2 linked regions of the Panacibacter microcysteis genome follow. The protein of the gene in region 1 binds, or shares a complex with, the protein of each later gene. Links are inferred from orthologs where the notes say so. Each region holds a gene or a part of one and is shown in the gene's direction. Other genes may lie near its edges.

Region 1 (8,531 bases):
AATGCAGCCGGGTTCATAACAATGAACCTGATAACCTTAACCAGTAGCGCATGAAAAACATTTTTACACTGTTACTTTTTTATTCTCTCTCTCCGCTTTTGTTTGGTCAAAAAACAGGTGAACCGGCACCATCTGCAAGACAATTACAGTGGCATGAACTGGAGTTTTACCTTTTTGCCCATTTTGGGCCCAATACATTTACAGACCTTGAATGGGGAAAAGGCAATGAACAGGAAGAAGTATTTAACCCTACACAACTCGACTGCAGGCAATGGTGCCGCATTGCAAAAGCTTCCGGCGCAAAAGGTATTATTATTACGGCCAAACACCACGATGGATTTTGCCTTTGGCCAAGTGCTTATTCCACGCATACCGTGGCACAGAGCAAATGGAAAGAAGGCAAAGGGGATGTGCTGAAAGACTTGAGCGATGCCTGTAAAGAATACAACCTGAAACTTGGTATTTACCTTTCGCCATGGGATCGTAACCACCCAAAGTATGGAACAGCGGATTACAACGAAGTATTTGTTAATATGATGAAGGAAGTGGTAACCCGTTACGGACCTTTCTTTGAATTCTGGTGGGACGGTGCTAATGGTGAGGGCCCCAATGGTAAAAAGCAGGTGTACGACTGGCACAGCTTTGAACAAACTATGCGAACCATAGCGCCTAACACACCAGTGTTTAGTGATATAGGGCCGGACATAAGATGGGTTGGCAATGAAAAGGGTATTGCAGGCAGTACCAACTGGAACATGCTTGACACGGCAGGTTTTAACAGGGGCGAAGGTGCACCCCCAACAGATACACTAACAACCGGAAACTATAACGGGAAGAACTGGATACCTGCCGAATGCGATGTAAGCATAAGGCCGGGTTGGTTCTATCATGCCAATGAAGATGATAAAGTAAAATCTCCGCAGCAGCTTTTTGATCTATATTTAAAGTCTGCCGGCCGCGGAGCTGCCTTATTGCTGAACGTACCCCCTGACAGAAGAGGTCTAATAAACGAAAAAGACAGCGCAGCATTGATAGGTTTTAAAAAACTGCGTGATGAAAGTTTTGCAGTGAACCTTGCAGCCACTGCAAGAAAAGAAACTTACTACGATAACGTATTGTTTAAAAAGCAGTTTTTTGCAGATGGAGATGCAACAACTTTTGAACGAAACATCAACTACCAAAAAACCTCTTACTGGTTGCGTTTTGATAAAGGTCAGCGGCTGAACTGCGTTGTACTAAGAGAAGCGATACAGTTTGGGCAGCATACAAGCGGCTTCAAAATAGAGTTGCTGGATGGCGCCAGGGTGTTGCAAACCATTACCGGCACAACGATTGGAAGGAAAAGAATACTTACATTTCCATCCGTAAAAGCAAGTGCGGTAAGATTTATTATCACCGCTGCAAAAGGCACCCCGGTAATAAGTGAGGTGGAAGTATACAATATTGATGATTCATTGATTGAAACTAAGTAACCAACCTGTATGAAAGAAGAAAGCTATCTGCTGCTAAAGAAGTTATCTTCTGCAAAAAAAGGATTAATTGCTTTTGGATTGGCGGTGTCAGCCTTTTTTGTGGCCGACACCTTTGATATTGATGTACTCTCACAGCTAATGATAAGCTGGAACGTATTCAGCCTGGTAGTTCTGATTATTGACTGGATCGTTTTCTTTAACACACCATCCAAACAAATAAGAACGCAGGCAAGAATTGAAGACAGTTCGAGGGTTACCATTTTTTTCCTGATCATTATTGCAACACTGGCCAGTCTTACGGCTGTTACATTGTTGCTTTTAAGCGGCGATGAAAATCATAAGGCCCTGCACATTGTGGTTGCAGTATCAGGTATGGCTTTATCGTGGGGCACGGTGCATACAATTTTTACAGTACGTTATGCACACATGTATTATAACGACCATGCAACAAAGAAAAACATGCACGCAGGCGGACTTGATTTTCCCAATGAAGGGAAAGAAGATGAAATACATGACCGGCCAGACTTTCTTGATTTTGCCTATTTTTCCTTTGTCATCGGTATGACTTTCCAGGTTTCTGACGTGCAGGTGATAACCAAAAAATTCCGCCGCTTTGTATTATTGCACAGCATACTGTCTTTTGTTTACAATACTGTTATTGTTGCATTAACTATCAATACCCTTGCAGGCCTCAACAAATAATTTTAAGAGCTTAGTTTCCGGGTTTATTCTCCTTTAAAAACCGGTTTCCTTTTTTCAAGGAATGCGGTGGTGCCTTCCACTTTATCGGCTGTAGCAAAACATTCACCAAAAGCATTTACCTCCACATCGAAACCATCCTGCTTTTCACTGAATACGGCATTGGCGGCAGCTATACATTTGGCTACCGCAATTGGCGCCTTTGTTAAAACAACCTGCAAAATCGACAAAGCTTTACCATGTAATTCTTCCTGCGGTACTACGTAATTTACAAGACCAAACTGCAAAGCAGTTGCTGCGTCTATCATGTTGCCGGTTATCATTAACTCAATTGCACGGCCTTTACCTATTAACTGTGTTAACCGCTGTGTACCGCCGTAGCCGGGTAACAAGCCAAGGTTAACTTCCGGTTGGCCGAATTTTGCATTGTCACTTGCCAGGCGAAAGTGGCAGGCCATTGCCAGCTCGCAGCCGCCACCCAATGCAAAACCATTTACGCATGCTATAATTGGCTTAGGTGCGTTTTCTATCTTAAAAAAAACATCCTGGCCCTTTTTGGCAAGTGCTTTACCTTCTTCAACAGTTAGCCCTATAAATTCGCTGATGTCTGCACCTGCCACAAAACTTTTCGGTCCTGCGCCGGTTATAATGGCTGCTTTAATCGTTTCATCTTTGCACACTTCATCAACAGCCATGCTTATTTCTTCCATTACGGTTTTGTTCAGTGCATTAAGTTTATCAGGCCTGTTAACCGTGATGGTAAGAATGCCATTTTCTTTATTGGTAAGCAATGTTTGATACATAGAAGTTATTTTTCCAAAAGTAAAAGATTCTTTTAAAGATGTGCCTGCAACAATCATTCGTTACTTGCTAACTTAGCAGTATGCCTTTCAAATTACATGCGCCATACGAGCCGAGCGGAGACCAGCCGGGCGCCATTCAACAGTTAACCGAAGGATTGATAAATGGCGAAAGATACCAGACACTACTTGGTGTTACAGGCAGTGGTAAAACATTTACCATGGCCAATGTTATTCAGAATGTACAGCGGCCTACACTTGTTCTTACACATAACAAAACCCTCGTGGCGCAATTGTACGGAGAGTTTAAACAGTTCTTTCCGGACAATGCCGTAGGATATTTTGTAAGCTACTATGATTATTACCAGCCCGAAGCTTACCTGCCCGTCAGCGATGTGTACATTGAAAAAGACCTGAGCATAAATGAAGAACTGGACAAACTTCGTTTGCAGGCCACGGCAGCTTTGCTTACCGGGCGACGGGATATAGTTGTGGTTGCCAGCGTTAGCTGTATCTACGGCATAGGTAATCCAACTGATTTTGAAAACGGTATCGTACGTATAGAACGCGGTCAGACCATTTCGAGACAAGGCTTCCTGCATTCGCTTGTAAATAGTTTATACTCGAGAACACAAATTGAATTTAAGCGTGGTACGTTCCGGGTAAAAGGCGATACAGTTGACATCAATTTGCCATACGTGGATTATGGCTACCGCATAACGTTCTTTGGCGATGAAATAGAAGAAATAGAAACCATAGATGTAACCACCAATAAACGCATCGAAAAAGTAGATAACGCAGCTATCTTTCCTGCAAACCTATACATAGCACCTAAAGACATGCTGCAAAGCATTATGCACGAGATCCAGGATGAGATGACAGCCCAGACAGAATATTTTAAAAGCGTGGGTAAACTTATTGAGGCGCAGCGCCTGAAAGAACGTGTGGAATATGATCTTGAAATGATTCGTGAACTGGGATACTGCAATGGCATTGAAAACTATTCACGCTTTTTTGATCGTCGTCATCCCGGCACAAGACCATTCTGTTTACTCGATTATTTTCCAAAAGATTTTCTTTGCATTATAGACGAAAGTCACCAGACTGTTCCACAAGTTGCTGGCATGTATGGTGGCGACAGAAGCCGTAAGCTCATTCTTGTTGATTACGGATTTCGTTTACCTTCTGCCCTCGATAACCGGCCACTCAATTTTCATGAATTTGAAAGCCTCATCGGTCAAACAGTCTTTGTAAGTGCCACACCGGGCGATTACGAACTTGAGCAAACAGGCGGCGTGGTAGTTGAACAGGTAGTGCGCCCTACAGGCCTGCTGGACCCACCTATTGAAATACGACCCAGTGTAAACCAGATTGATGACCTGCTCGATGAAATCGATAAACGTGTAACGAAAGGCGACCGTGTGCTTGTTACAACACTTACCAAACGCATGGCAGAAGAAATGGACAAATACCTGCACCGCATCAACATTAAATCTAAATACATACACAGCGATGTTGATACGCTTGAACGCGTGGAAATACTGCGGCAGTTGCGTTTGGGTGACATTGATGTGTTGGTTGGCGTTAACCTCTTACGTGAAGGGCTTGATCTGCCGGAGGTTTCCCTGGTTGCCATTCTTGATGCTGACAAAGAAGGCTTTTTACGTAATGAAAGATCACTTACACAAACTGCCGGGCGTGCTGCGCGTAACGTTGACGGACTTGTGATCTTCTATGCCGATAAGATGACGGAGAGTATGCAAAGAACAATTGACGAAACAACACGCAGACGTGAAAAACAGGTTGCATATAACATACAACACAACATTACGCCAAAGACAATCAAGAAATCGATTGAGCAAATTATGAAACAGACCTCCGTGCTTGATATCAAAGGCTTTAACGAAAAGAACCCATATGCCATTGGTGCAGATGAAGGTCTTGTGCAACACGCTGCTGAGGAGCAGGAGGTATATAAAACCATTCCTCAAATGGAAAAGGCAATCAGCCAAACAAAGAAACAGATGGAAAAAGCAGCACGTGACCTGGATTTTATTGAGGCTGCAAGATTAAGAGATGAGATGTTTCGTTTGCAAAAAGAGCTTGAAGCAATGAAGTAATTTTATGTACCCGGCAGTAGCATTTTATGGCATCGCCTGTTGCGTCGCACGCTTGTACGTTTGAAACTTTATTGAGCAATGCGAAGACTATTTATGCAGTTATAATAAGTTTCTCTGACCTGCATTTGTACCTGGTATGAAACTCAGCTTCGTCCTGTTGAAGAGCCAACAGAAAGTACAAGTGAGTGACACAACCAAAGCACAATAGTAGCAATATAGCTGACCAAATAAACATTTAAAAAAAAGATCACGCTTTTGCGTGATCTTTTTTATTGTAAACTACCCTTTTTATTGTTTGATGACCTTGATATATTCTACACCATTACTTTTTTGAATCTTTAATGTGTACAAACCTTTTGCAAGTTCACTAGCAGGAATGTTTATCTGTGTTGGGCCTGCATCCACGTTTCTGTTAACAGCTTTTAAAATATTGCCTTGCATATCAACAACAGTTATAGCTACATGCACAGGCTGTTTTTCATTAAGAGTAACGAGAAAGCTGCTTGTAAAAGGATTCGGATAAACAGTGGCCTTTACATTTTGTTTTACTGCATCTGCTGAAACAGCGGTGATGGAAGCATTAGCGCTTAAAGGCTTGTTACCGCCATGCAGATAGAATGAAGAAAGATGATCGGTATAAAACTCTATGTACTTGTATTCTGTACCATATTCTCCACTTGCCTTTTGCCTGATAAAGTTTGTAGCAGCACCGGTAAAGTTTGCTGCGCAGTTATCATTGTTCTGTGTAATATTCAGGTCTTTGATACTGTTAACACCTGAACCAGGTTGCGCTATTAGCCGTTCCAGTTCTTTGTTTGTAATGTATAAACGAACTGCTATTTTTTTGGTTAGTGTACCTACACTTTGTAATGTAAAATTTCTATCAAGGTAATAAGTACCGCCAGCAGATCTTACAGTGCCACTATTTATAAATAGACCACTTGAAACTTCATTAAGATTATTTGTATTGGCATTCACCTGTGCGATCAGTTTATATTTATCGTTTGTCAAAGGCACCCACTTCTGTGTATTATAATTTCCAAAATCGCGGTTGATGGTAAACGGCAAACCTTGCTGGCATGTATTTTCAATGCCTTTACTAACATCAAGATCCATAATACACATGTTAAATGTGGCGTAAGAAAGCAAATCTCCTGTAAACATGCGTATGTAATACGTTGAGTCTTTCTTAAGCAGGTAAGAATATATCTCTTTCGGCATGCCTTGCCTGATGTCTATCCAACCACAATCTACAATACTGGAGAGATCGCATTGTTTACTATAGATATTGAAATACATACCAGGGCGTAAAATACTTTGGTATGGATTTGTATAAACCATATCTGTGAACCGGAACAATTGTGCATGGCCTGTTGCTTTAAACTTCACCCATATATCATCATCTTCAAATGAAACGCCACATGTTTTATAGCCGCCTTTCAATTCCTGTTTGGTCGCACCGATTGTTGTTAATTTTGTTCCGTTACATGCAGTGTCATAAGTTGTAGCAACAATTTGAGTGGCATTACTGCAATCATCATTTGCGGGCGGCTGTGAATAACAATCAACAGAAAACTTAAATGATGAAGGGAAACCAACTGACCTAACTGCTTTTTCAATGATATAATATTCTTTGCCTGCTACCAATGGACCGAAAGAATATTTACTGCCTGCATCGCTTGTGCCAATGCATGTCCAGCCACCCGGACCTATTCGTTCACCGGCTTCTTTGTAAGCAAAGATTACGGACTGTCCTGTATTTACTTCAAGAATATTCAAATTGTAATAACCAGAAGTTGTTGGTGTAAACTTATGGAAGAACTCAAGAGAGTATCCTTCCTGCTCGCAAAATGAATTGGTATATAAACCGGTATTGGCTACAAAATTTTGTTTGATTATTGTACCACAGTTCAGCGTTTCAACTACTGATGTATCGTAGGCAGTTGCAAATTCTTTTATCTGCCAATTGGATTTTTCTGTTGCACCACAAGAACTTCTTACAAAAAGATAATACTGTGTTGAGGCCTGCAAATTGGTAAGCGTTACATTATTACCTGTTGTTACAGTTATTTCCGTTGGCGGCACAGTGTCTTTACTTACACCATATTCAAATGTACTTCCCGCACTTGCTTTCCACGATGCATTTGCAGTACTGGTTGTAATGCTGTTGATATCTACTGTAACGTTCAATGGTTCAAAACAGGAAACTTCTTCTATTACAACATAATCAACATATACATAAGTATAAGTTGTTGGTGTTATACAATGTATACCAAGATGCCTGCCGCCGGAAGTTTTAGGCGTATAGTTGATCTGCATTTTTGTGTACAGTGCAGAATTAAAAGTGGTTGTTTCCAACACTTCTGTTTGTGAAGCAGCAGTGGTATCGTTACCCAACGTAACCTGCAACGTGTTACGGTTGTTTACCTGGTTTTTATAATAGAAAGAAATACTATAACGTTTGCCGACAGTTAAATTAAATTTGGGACTAATGAGCCATGCATCAGCCTGATCGCCATAATAACTGCGGTCCAGAAACATACATTGCAAGCCTTCATAACTGTTGCCATCAAGACTGCGCCAGTTTGCATTACCTGTATAAGGTGTTGACCATCCTGAAGGAGGCAAAGGCACTTTTGCAGATTCGAAATCTTCCTTTAACAATAGTTGTGCAGAAACCTGCAAGCCGAAAAAAATCAGTAGTACCAGCAATAACAAACGGGTAAAGCTCTTTTGCATAGCAGTAATGTTTTGGAGGTTGTGAATAGGTACAAGATAATAATATTACCACAGATTAATCACCTCAATTACCAGTGGAAGCTATGCTATAAAAAAGTATTTGTAATCGCTATTTACCTGTTTCAATAAATGTAATTGCACGCTCAAGCACTTCATCTTTCCCGGCTTGTAAACCAGCAGGAGTAGGCTTTGCAGGTATGTCTATTCTTATACCGCATTGTTGCGTAAGCTTACCATCAGGATATAAAACTTCCATACCCGAAAAGTAAGTCTGAAAACCACCGGGTAATGTTATAGATGTTACATTACCATCTGCACCGGCGGTAGGGCTGCCAATAACAGTTACACGTTTACCCGCAGCTCCCTGAAACATCATGATCGTATATTCGGCCTGGCTCTGGGTTTCTGCGTTGCAAAGCATGATGATCTTTCCTTTATAAGGAGGTTTCGTTTTATCTGCATCTACGATAAAATAATCAGTCTTTACAGTTACCTGTGGCTGCAGGTAAATGCTTTCGTATGTAACATATGGTTTGCCAAATTTAACAGCAACGGAATCATGCACGGCAAGACGTGGCACAATGCTCCATGCTGTTCCATTAGGATAATTCCTTATGTCGAATACAATTGCTTTTGTATGCATGAGTGTGTCGAATAATTTATCAATGCGATCTGTATTCAAAATGTCCATGTTGACATAG
Region 2 (7,001 bases), 860 kb from region 1 along the record:
GTCTTCGTATGCATCGCCGATTATTTCGCCGCTGATGCGGATAAGCTCCCGCTGAACAAATTTTTGTAAGATGATTCTTGAGTGTGCTTCTATATTGGCAACAGACACAACCGCGTTGGTCATTTTTGTCACATAGTAAGGGCCGCCTACCATGTCCAGCTCTTCGGTCGTTTTCAGTTGCTCTACAACGGTAAGAATATCGATGGGTAAACTCTTTTGCGCCAGGTTTTGAAATGCACGAAAAATGCGCTGGTTGGCATCTACATAAAAACATTCCGGTTTCAATATTTCTATTACCGTATCGAATGCACTTTTATCGAGCATTATGGCACCTAAAACAGCCTCTTCCAGGTCTCTGGCCTGTGGCGGAACCTTGCCATATACCATCGTACTTAAGTCGATGGACGGCTTTCTTCCTTTCTTGCGATCCTTGTTAAAATTCTTGATTTCCATGCGGCAGTAAAACTTGATACGGTTAGTAAAGTTTCATACACCAATGCTCACAGGGGGTTGTAATTTTCTTTGACAGATTTACTACATTACTTGCTCAAAAAAAGTCTCCTGCTGAGTAAGGGGGAACGAATATAGTCTGCTACAAACTCCCGTAAAAAGTTTCCCGGACATATTTTTTATTCATATTCACCCTCACATAAAGTTCACATTTAAATATGGGTTATCAACATAATATTATCCCAATTAACCAAACAAGAATATTTATACAGATTTTGAAAAAGTTTTGCGCCAGACGGCCTGCCTTATGCACATGGCTTTGTGCAGAAAGAAATAATAAAATAATTTGGAGTGTAAGCAGTTTTTTGATTAACTGCTTGCAAAATTTTACACACTTTTTAAAACTTTTTGTAGCCCGGCTTTTGTGCATGCATTGGGCTGCTGTTGCATCGCACTCTTGTACAACATAACCATTTGCAGCAGCTCAAACTATTCCCATCGCGTGGCAATAAAACAGGGGGCCATTTGCTGAAACCTGCCATGCAACCCGCATCAATCGTCAAAAACAATTAAATCATGTTTCAACTTTTAAACCACGCTTCTTTTACAAGTACACACAGCTTAACTTCGCCGCATGATGGAGTATCTGAATGGTTTGAATGAGCCGCAGCGGCAGGCTGTTTTGCATACAGAAGGCCCGCTGATGATTGTGGCAGGCGCCGGTAGCGGCAAAACAAAAGTATTGACCACACGTATTGCCCACCTGATGGCAAACGGCGTAGATTCTTTTCGTATACTGGCATTGACATTTACCAATAAGGCAGCCAAAGAAATGCGGGAACGTATTGAGCATATTCTTGGCAACAGTGAGGCACGCAATTTATACATCGGCACATTCCACAGCGTATTCGCAAGAATATTGCACGGCGAGGCACACAGGCTTGGCTATCCAAACAGCTTTACGATCTATGATACTGACGATGCGAAAAGCGTGGTAAAGACAGTCATCAACGAGTTGAACCTTGATGATAAGCACTATAAACCCAATACCGTTTACAACAGGATCTCTGCTGCAAAAAATGCATTGGTTGGCCCGGCAGATTATAAGAACGACTATTATATTCAGCAGGAAGATATGCGTAGCAACCGACCATTGATTGCGCAGATATACGATGCCTACAACAAACGCTGCTTTAAAAATGGCGCCATGGATTTTGATGACCTGTTGTTTAACATGTACCGGTTATTGAAAGAATTTCCCGAAGCGCTGATCAAATACCAGAGCAAGTTCAGGTATATTCTTATAGACGAGTACCAGGATACAAACCCTGCACAGTACGAGATCATCAAACTGCTGGCCGCACAGCACGAAAATATTTGCGTGGTAGGCGATGATGCCCAAAGTATTTACAGCTTTCGGGGCGCCACCATTCAGAACATATTGCAGTTCCAGAAAGATTACGATGATGTGTCTGTAATAATGCTGGAACAGAACTACCGCAGTACACAAAACATTCTTAAAGTTGCCAATGAGGTAATTGGTAACAATAAAGGCCAGATACCCAAAGCCCTGTGGACAGAAAATACCGCCGGTGAAAAGATTAAACTGGTGCGTACCATGACGGATAACGATGAAGGAAAATTTGTTTCCGATGCCATACAGGAGCAGAAACTCCGCAACCATTTTCTCAACAAAGATTTTTGCATACTCTACCGCACCAATGCACAAAGCCGCGCATTTGAAGAAAGCCTGCGGCGTATGGGCATTCCATACATTATTTATGGCGGCATCAGTTTCTACCAGCGTAAAGAAATTAAAGATTACATAGCTTACCTGCGTGTGGTGGTTAACCCGCAGGATGAAGAGGCATTAAAACGCATAATCAACTACCCGGTGCGTGGTATTGGTAAAACCAGTATAGACAGGGCTGTATTGTATGCAAATGAACAAAACATCAGCATGTGGCAGGTGCTGGAGCGTGCAAAAGAATTTGGTTACAAAGCCGGTACGCTGGAGGCCATCGAAAATTTGGTGCTTATGATACGCAGCACGCAAAGTATGATGGCCAAACACAATGCGTATGAAATTGCCTTCCATATTGGTAAACAAACAAACTTTGTAAAAGAACTTTTCAACGATAAAAGTGCAGAAGGTGTAGCCCGTTACGAAAACATACAGGAGCTACTCAACTCCATTAAAGAATGGATAGAAACACCACTCAATGAGGAAGATGGCGAGGTAGGCGATAAAAGCCTTGGTGCATACCTGCAGCAGATTACCCTGCTTACAGACGCTGACCAGAAAGATCCTAATGCAGATGTGGTAAGACTCATGACGGTACATGCTGCCAAGGGGCTCGAATTTCAGTGTGTATTTGTGGCCGGCCTCGAGGAAACACTATTCCCCAGCGGGCTCAGCATCAACAGCCGCGAAGAACTCGAAGAAGAGCGCAGGTTGTTTTATGTGGCTATTACAAGAGCCAAACAGCGCTTATGGTTAACTTATGCCAATACACGTTACCGGTTTGGCAACCTCGTGCAAAATGAACCCAGCCGTTTCCTGGAAGAAATTCCGGAACCTTTTGTAGACAGAACATTTGCCGGTGGTGGTCCCCGCAACCAGACAAGTGGCTTTGGCGGCAGCTCTGCCTTCGACCGTATGCATGGTGGCTTTGGTGCCGCAGCACAGGCAGAAAAAACCTATGGCCCGCCACCTGCGCGTAAAAAAGAAACGCCTTCTTACCTGCCGGCAAAACCGCAGGCGCCTAAGGTAGTGGAGCATACACCCAGCGAAAATTTTGTACCCAGCGATACGGCCAACCTGCAGGAAGGCCAGAAAGTAGAGCACCAGAAATTTGGCTTTGGTATAGTAAGCAAAATGGAAGGCAGCGCACACAACCCTATTGCAACCGTACAGTTCGAGCTGAATGGCGAAAAAAAGATCATGCTCAACTATGCAAAACTTCGTATTGTGGAATAAAAAGGAACTCATTTTATAGCCGGCATTTGTGCATGTGGCATCGCCTGTTGTGTCACTCACTTCAACGGTTGGATTATTAACCCGGCAACGGGGTGCTGCAACACGGCCAGCTTCAAAAGCCAGGGTAATAGCTGTCGCGCCATCACATCAGCGTATTTATTATATGAACTAACCCTGCTTTTAAATGCACGCATAATCAGCACTTTGGCACTTTCTTTGGTTATCTGTTGTCGAACATGATACTGCATCAGCAAGTGCGTTTCAGGTTGCTTTTATTCATACTACATACTACACACATACCCCATACAGCAATTGATATTCATTTGTAATAACCGTTATGTTAACCGGGCAAACCATACATATAAATTTTGATTATGCACTTTCAGAAACAATTACAGTTAAACTGAGGGGAGACATTTCATGCAACTATGTAAAACCTGCTTATATCATAAGCAGTCTGCAGGTTACAAAAGATGGTGTCGTCAATAATTTTCCGAATGAATTAACGATTATTCCGTTGGTGGTGGAGCATGACGCTATCGAATGGGTGCATGCAGATTCTATGCGTAAAAGTATTTTAAGCGAAGCATTGGGTAAGGCTATAGAATCTACGGGTGAAGTAAGTTTTCTGCGTAAAAGAGAAAAAGCAGCCTGATCACTTTATATCGTGCAGGTTATGCGGGCATGCAGTATCGTTGCTGCTATTGGTTATACAGTACAAGAGTGCGACGCAACAGGTGCCGGGAAGCGTTACCAAGGCCGGGTACACCATGCTAATAACGTATAATTATTGCGCTGTCGTTATTTCTTGCAAGTATGTAAGCTTCTTTGTTTGCAATATTCATTTGCCTGATGTGGCGCACCTGGCCTTTTATGGCAATGCCATTGAGTGGTTCTGCTGTAAAATTTCCTTTTCCTTTATTGATGAGCATTGTTCCGTAATCAGCATCGTACGGGCCTAACTGTGTGTTGTTTTCAAAATAATTTCCTGTAAGCAGGATGTCTGGCAAGTTATCATTATTGGCGTTTGTTATTACCGCGTCTTTGTACGTTGATAACTGTGCCTGCCATGGCAATGCCTGCACGGTATAATGCTGGTTGCCATCATTGATGAGCACTGCATTGCTAAAATAATCTGCAGATAATTTAATAGCGCTTTCGAGTTTCTGCTTTCCAAATATGTCGGCTAAAGAAGCTTTCGCAAAATCTTCTGCATACAGGAATTGTTTCTTCAACACCGGCATTTTCTTTTCAAGTTCATCTTTGGTAGCAAAGGGTATTTGCCTGCCCTGTAAATAAAAAGTAAGTACCTGCTCTTTTACACCGTTATTATCAAAATCGTTGAAGTAAAGTTGCACGGGCTCTTTATCTGAAGCCTGTAGCCTGCTGTTTAAGCCAAGGTTGCCGGCAATGATGTCTATATCACCGTCATTGTCCACATCGCAGGGCAAAGAAAAATTCCACCAGCCTTTTTTGTTGGTAAGGTATTGTTTTGTAAATGTGCCTTTATCATTAATGAATGCGCATATACCATCCCACTCAAGCGACAGCAGCAGGTCTGTATCTCCATCTTTATCAAGATCGAACCACTTTGCATTGGTTACAAGACCAACCTGTGAAAGATTTTTTGCTGCCTGTAATGTTACATTTTTATAGTGCCCGGTGCCATCATTCTGTAACAGGAAAGATGGCGGTATATTGCCATACTGCCATGGGGTAGTTCTTGCACCAAAGAAAAGATCAACAAAGCCATCCCCATTAAAATCTGCTGCCGCCACGCAGGAAGCTGTAAGGAAGACGTCATTAAAAGCGCCGGGTAGTTTTTGCAGGTTGCCTTTGCCATCGTTCAGGTAAATGCGCGGCGCCTGGTGAATGTCTTTGTGCTGGTATTCGTTGCCACCGCTGGCAACAATAAGATCAGGTGTTTTATCATTGTTTACGTCTGCCCAACAGGCATCAACGTCTTCATACATACTGTCAAGTACCAGTGCCGGTTGTTGTGTAAGTGCAAAAGTGCCGTTGGTTTGCTGCGTGTACACAACAGCCCTGTTTCTTTTGGAAGAACCGATAAACACATCATCGAGCCCGTCTCCGTTGATATCAGCCACTGCCAGTGCCGGACCTTCGGTAGAAAGCATATGCGGTATCAATGGTTCGCGGTTAAATTCCTGGAAGTCAGATTCAATATGCCTGTACAGCAACTGCGTTTGACCGGTGACATTGTAAAGCTTGTTGGTATGCAGTGTATCGAATCTTGCAAGACTGTTATAATCGAAGGCAGGCAGCCCAGGCCGGTATGTTTTGGTTACAATTTTATTGGTATCTGCCCGCCAGTTTAACTGCTCATAAGTATTATCAGGCCATACGAGGCAAACAGAATCAATCCTGCTGCTGTTTACTGAAAAATGCAGCGGGGTTTCTATACTGGACAGAAAACCATGAACCGGGTTTTTCTGGTATGTTCTTACACTATCATCACAAAACACAAGCACCTTAGCACCGGTTGCATTGACGTTTTGTGCATTGCCTTGTAAGCGCAGTGCAATATAGTTGCCCGCTGCAGCAGTACTGGTCAGATTTTCGTACAGCAAAGCAGGCTCATCAATATTATTTACTACAATATCCAGGTCGCCGTCGTTATCAAGATCTGCATACAATGCTCCGTTGGAGTAGTTGCCTTTGTCATTATCTATGGCACCCGCCATGTCGGTAAACTTAAGGGCGCCATCATTCCGGTAAAATTTATTGGGCACTTTTATTTCAGGAAATTTTTCTATCAGTGCCATATCCTTTTCCCCAACATTGTTCATCCGTATTTTAACCTGCACCTCATCATTAGATACATAGTTAATGTAGTCAATATCGTTCAGGCGTTTGGGAATGCCGTTGGCAATAAAAATATCTTTCCGGCCATCATTATCAAAATCGAAGATGAGCGAAGACCACGACCAGTCTGTAGCAGCCATGCCGGAATACAAACCCGTCTCGCTGTAAAAACCATTGCCCCGGTTAAACTGCAGGCTGTTGCGGGTTTCCTGTTTAGCATAGCCATATTGTTGTTTAATATGCTGTACATCGTATTGGTCAGACCCTTCAGAGCGTTTTAAAATATAAGGGTCATAAGCAAGCATATCAGATGTTACGATCTCCGGTAACCCATCGTTGGTAAGATCGGCTGCATCTACCCCCATGGTGTACTGGCTGGTATGCGTTAATGCATCTTCCCGGGTGTCTTTAAAAGTACCATTGCGCTGGTTGATGTACAGGTAATCGTTTTCATGAAAATCGTTGCCAATATAAACATCCGGGTAGCCATCCATATTTATGTCGGCCACCACAATGCCCAGGCCATAACCAATTACAGAGCTGTGAATACCGGTTGAATCTGTGATATCTGTAAAATGACCGTTGTCATTCTTGTAAAAGCGGTCGCCGGATGTTGCGTTTTTTTTACCCAGCAGAATCTGGCGTGGGCCGTAAGTACCGTTTTGGTGTAAGGAGTGGTTCAGCAGGTACATGTCAAGATCGCCGTCCAGGTCATAATCCAGGAACGCAGCCTGCGTGCTAAAGC

What was found. The genes of interacting proteins can lie anywhere in the genome.
Region 2: the proteins of uvrB (region 1) and I5907_RS04380 are in contact, whole or in part, in a crystal structure (PDB 7EGT), measured with the Thermus thermophilus proteins. The link is inferred for Panacibacter microcysteis from one-to-one orthologs. Residues at the interface, in WP_096411307.1 of Thermus thermophilus: Glu23, Leu25, Arg26, Asp27, Gly28, Glu29, Arg30, Phe31, Arg55, Glu326, Asp327, Phe328, Glu379, Ser382, Gln383, His398, Gly400, Arg401; in WP_096412145.1 of Thermus thermophilus: His654, Arg656, Phe657, Gln666, Asp668, Glu669, Lys680, Arg681, Leu682, Ser683, Lys685, Tyr686, Ala687.

What each region holds. Positions count from the first base shown.
Region 1 is NZ_JADWYR010000001.1:1,947,753-1,956,283, reverse strand. The notes cover bases 2,689-5,572. They hold uvrB (excinuclease ABC subunit UvrB), read left to right. Parts: upstream 2,689-3,054; coding sequence 3,055-5,091; downstream 5,092-5,572. Other genes in these bases: I5907_RS07860 (T9SS-dependent choice-of-anchor J family protein), read right to left, coding at 5,380-5,572; I5907_RS07870 (enoyl-CoA hydratase/isomerase family protein), read right to left, coding at 2,689-2,974. Also shown: I5907_RS07880 (alpha-L-fucosidase), read left to right, coding at 51-1,472; I5907_RS07875 (DUF1345 domain-containing protein), read left to right, coding at 1,482-2,174; more of I5907_RS07870, read right to left, coding at 2,198-2,688; more of I5907_RS07860, read right to left, coding at 5,573-7,830; I5907_RS07855 (S41 family peptidase), read right to left, coding at 7,940-8,531. UniProt on the Escherichia coli protein: The UvrABC repair system catalyzes the recognition and processing of DNA lesions. A damage recognition complex composed of 2 UvrA and 2 UvrB subunits scans DNA for abnormalities.
Region 2 is NZ_JADWYR010000001.1:1,088,917-1,095,917, reverse strand. Bases 753-3,757 are described here. They hold I5907_RS04380 (ATP-dependent helicase), read left to right. Parts: upstream 753-1,084; coding sequence 1,085-3,430; downstream 3,431-3,757. In the rest of the region: dnaB (replicative DNA helicase), read right to left, coding at 1-453; I5907_RS04375 (hypothetical protein), read left to right, coding at 3,768-4,085; I5907_RS04370 (VCBS repeat-containing protein), read right to left, coding at 4,204-7,001. UniProt on the Escherichia coli protein: A helicase with DNA-dependent ATPase activity. Unwinds DNA duplexes with 3'-5' polarity. Translocates on single-stranded DNA with 3'-5' polarity. Initiates unwinding more efficiently from a nicked substrate than double-stranded DNA.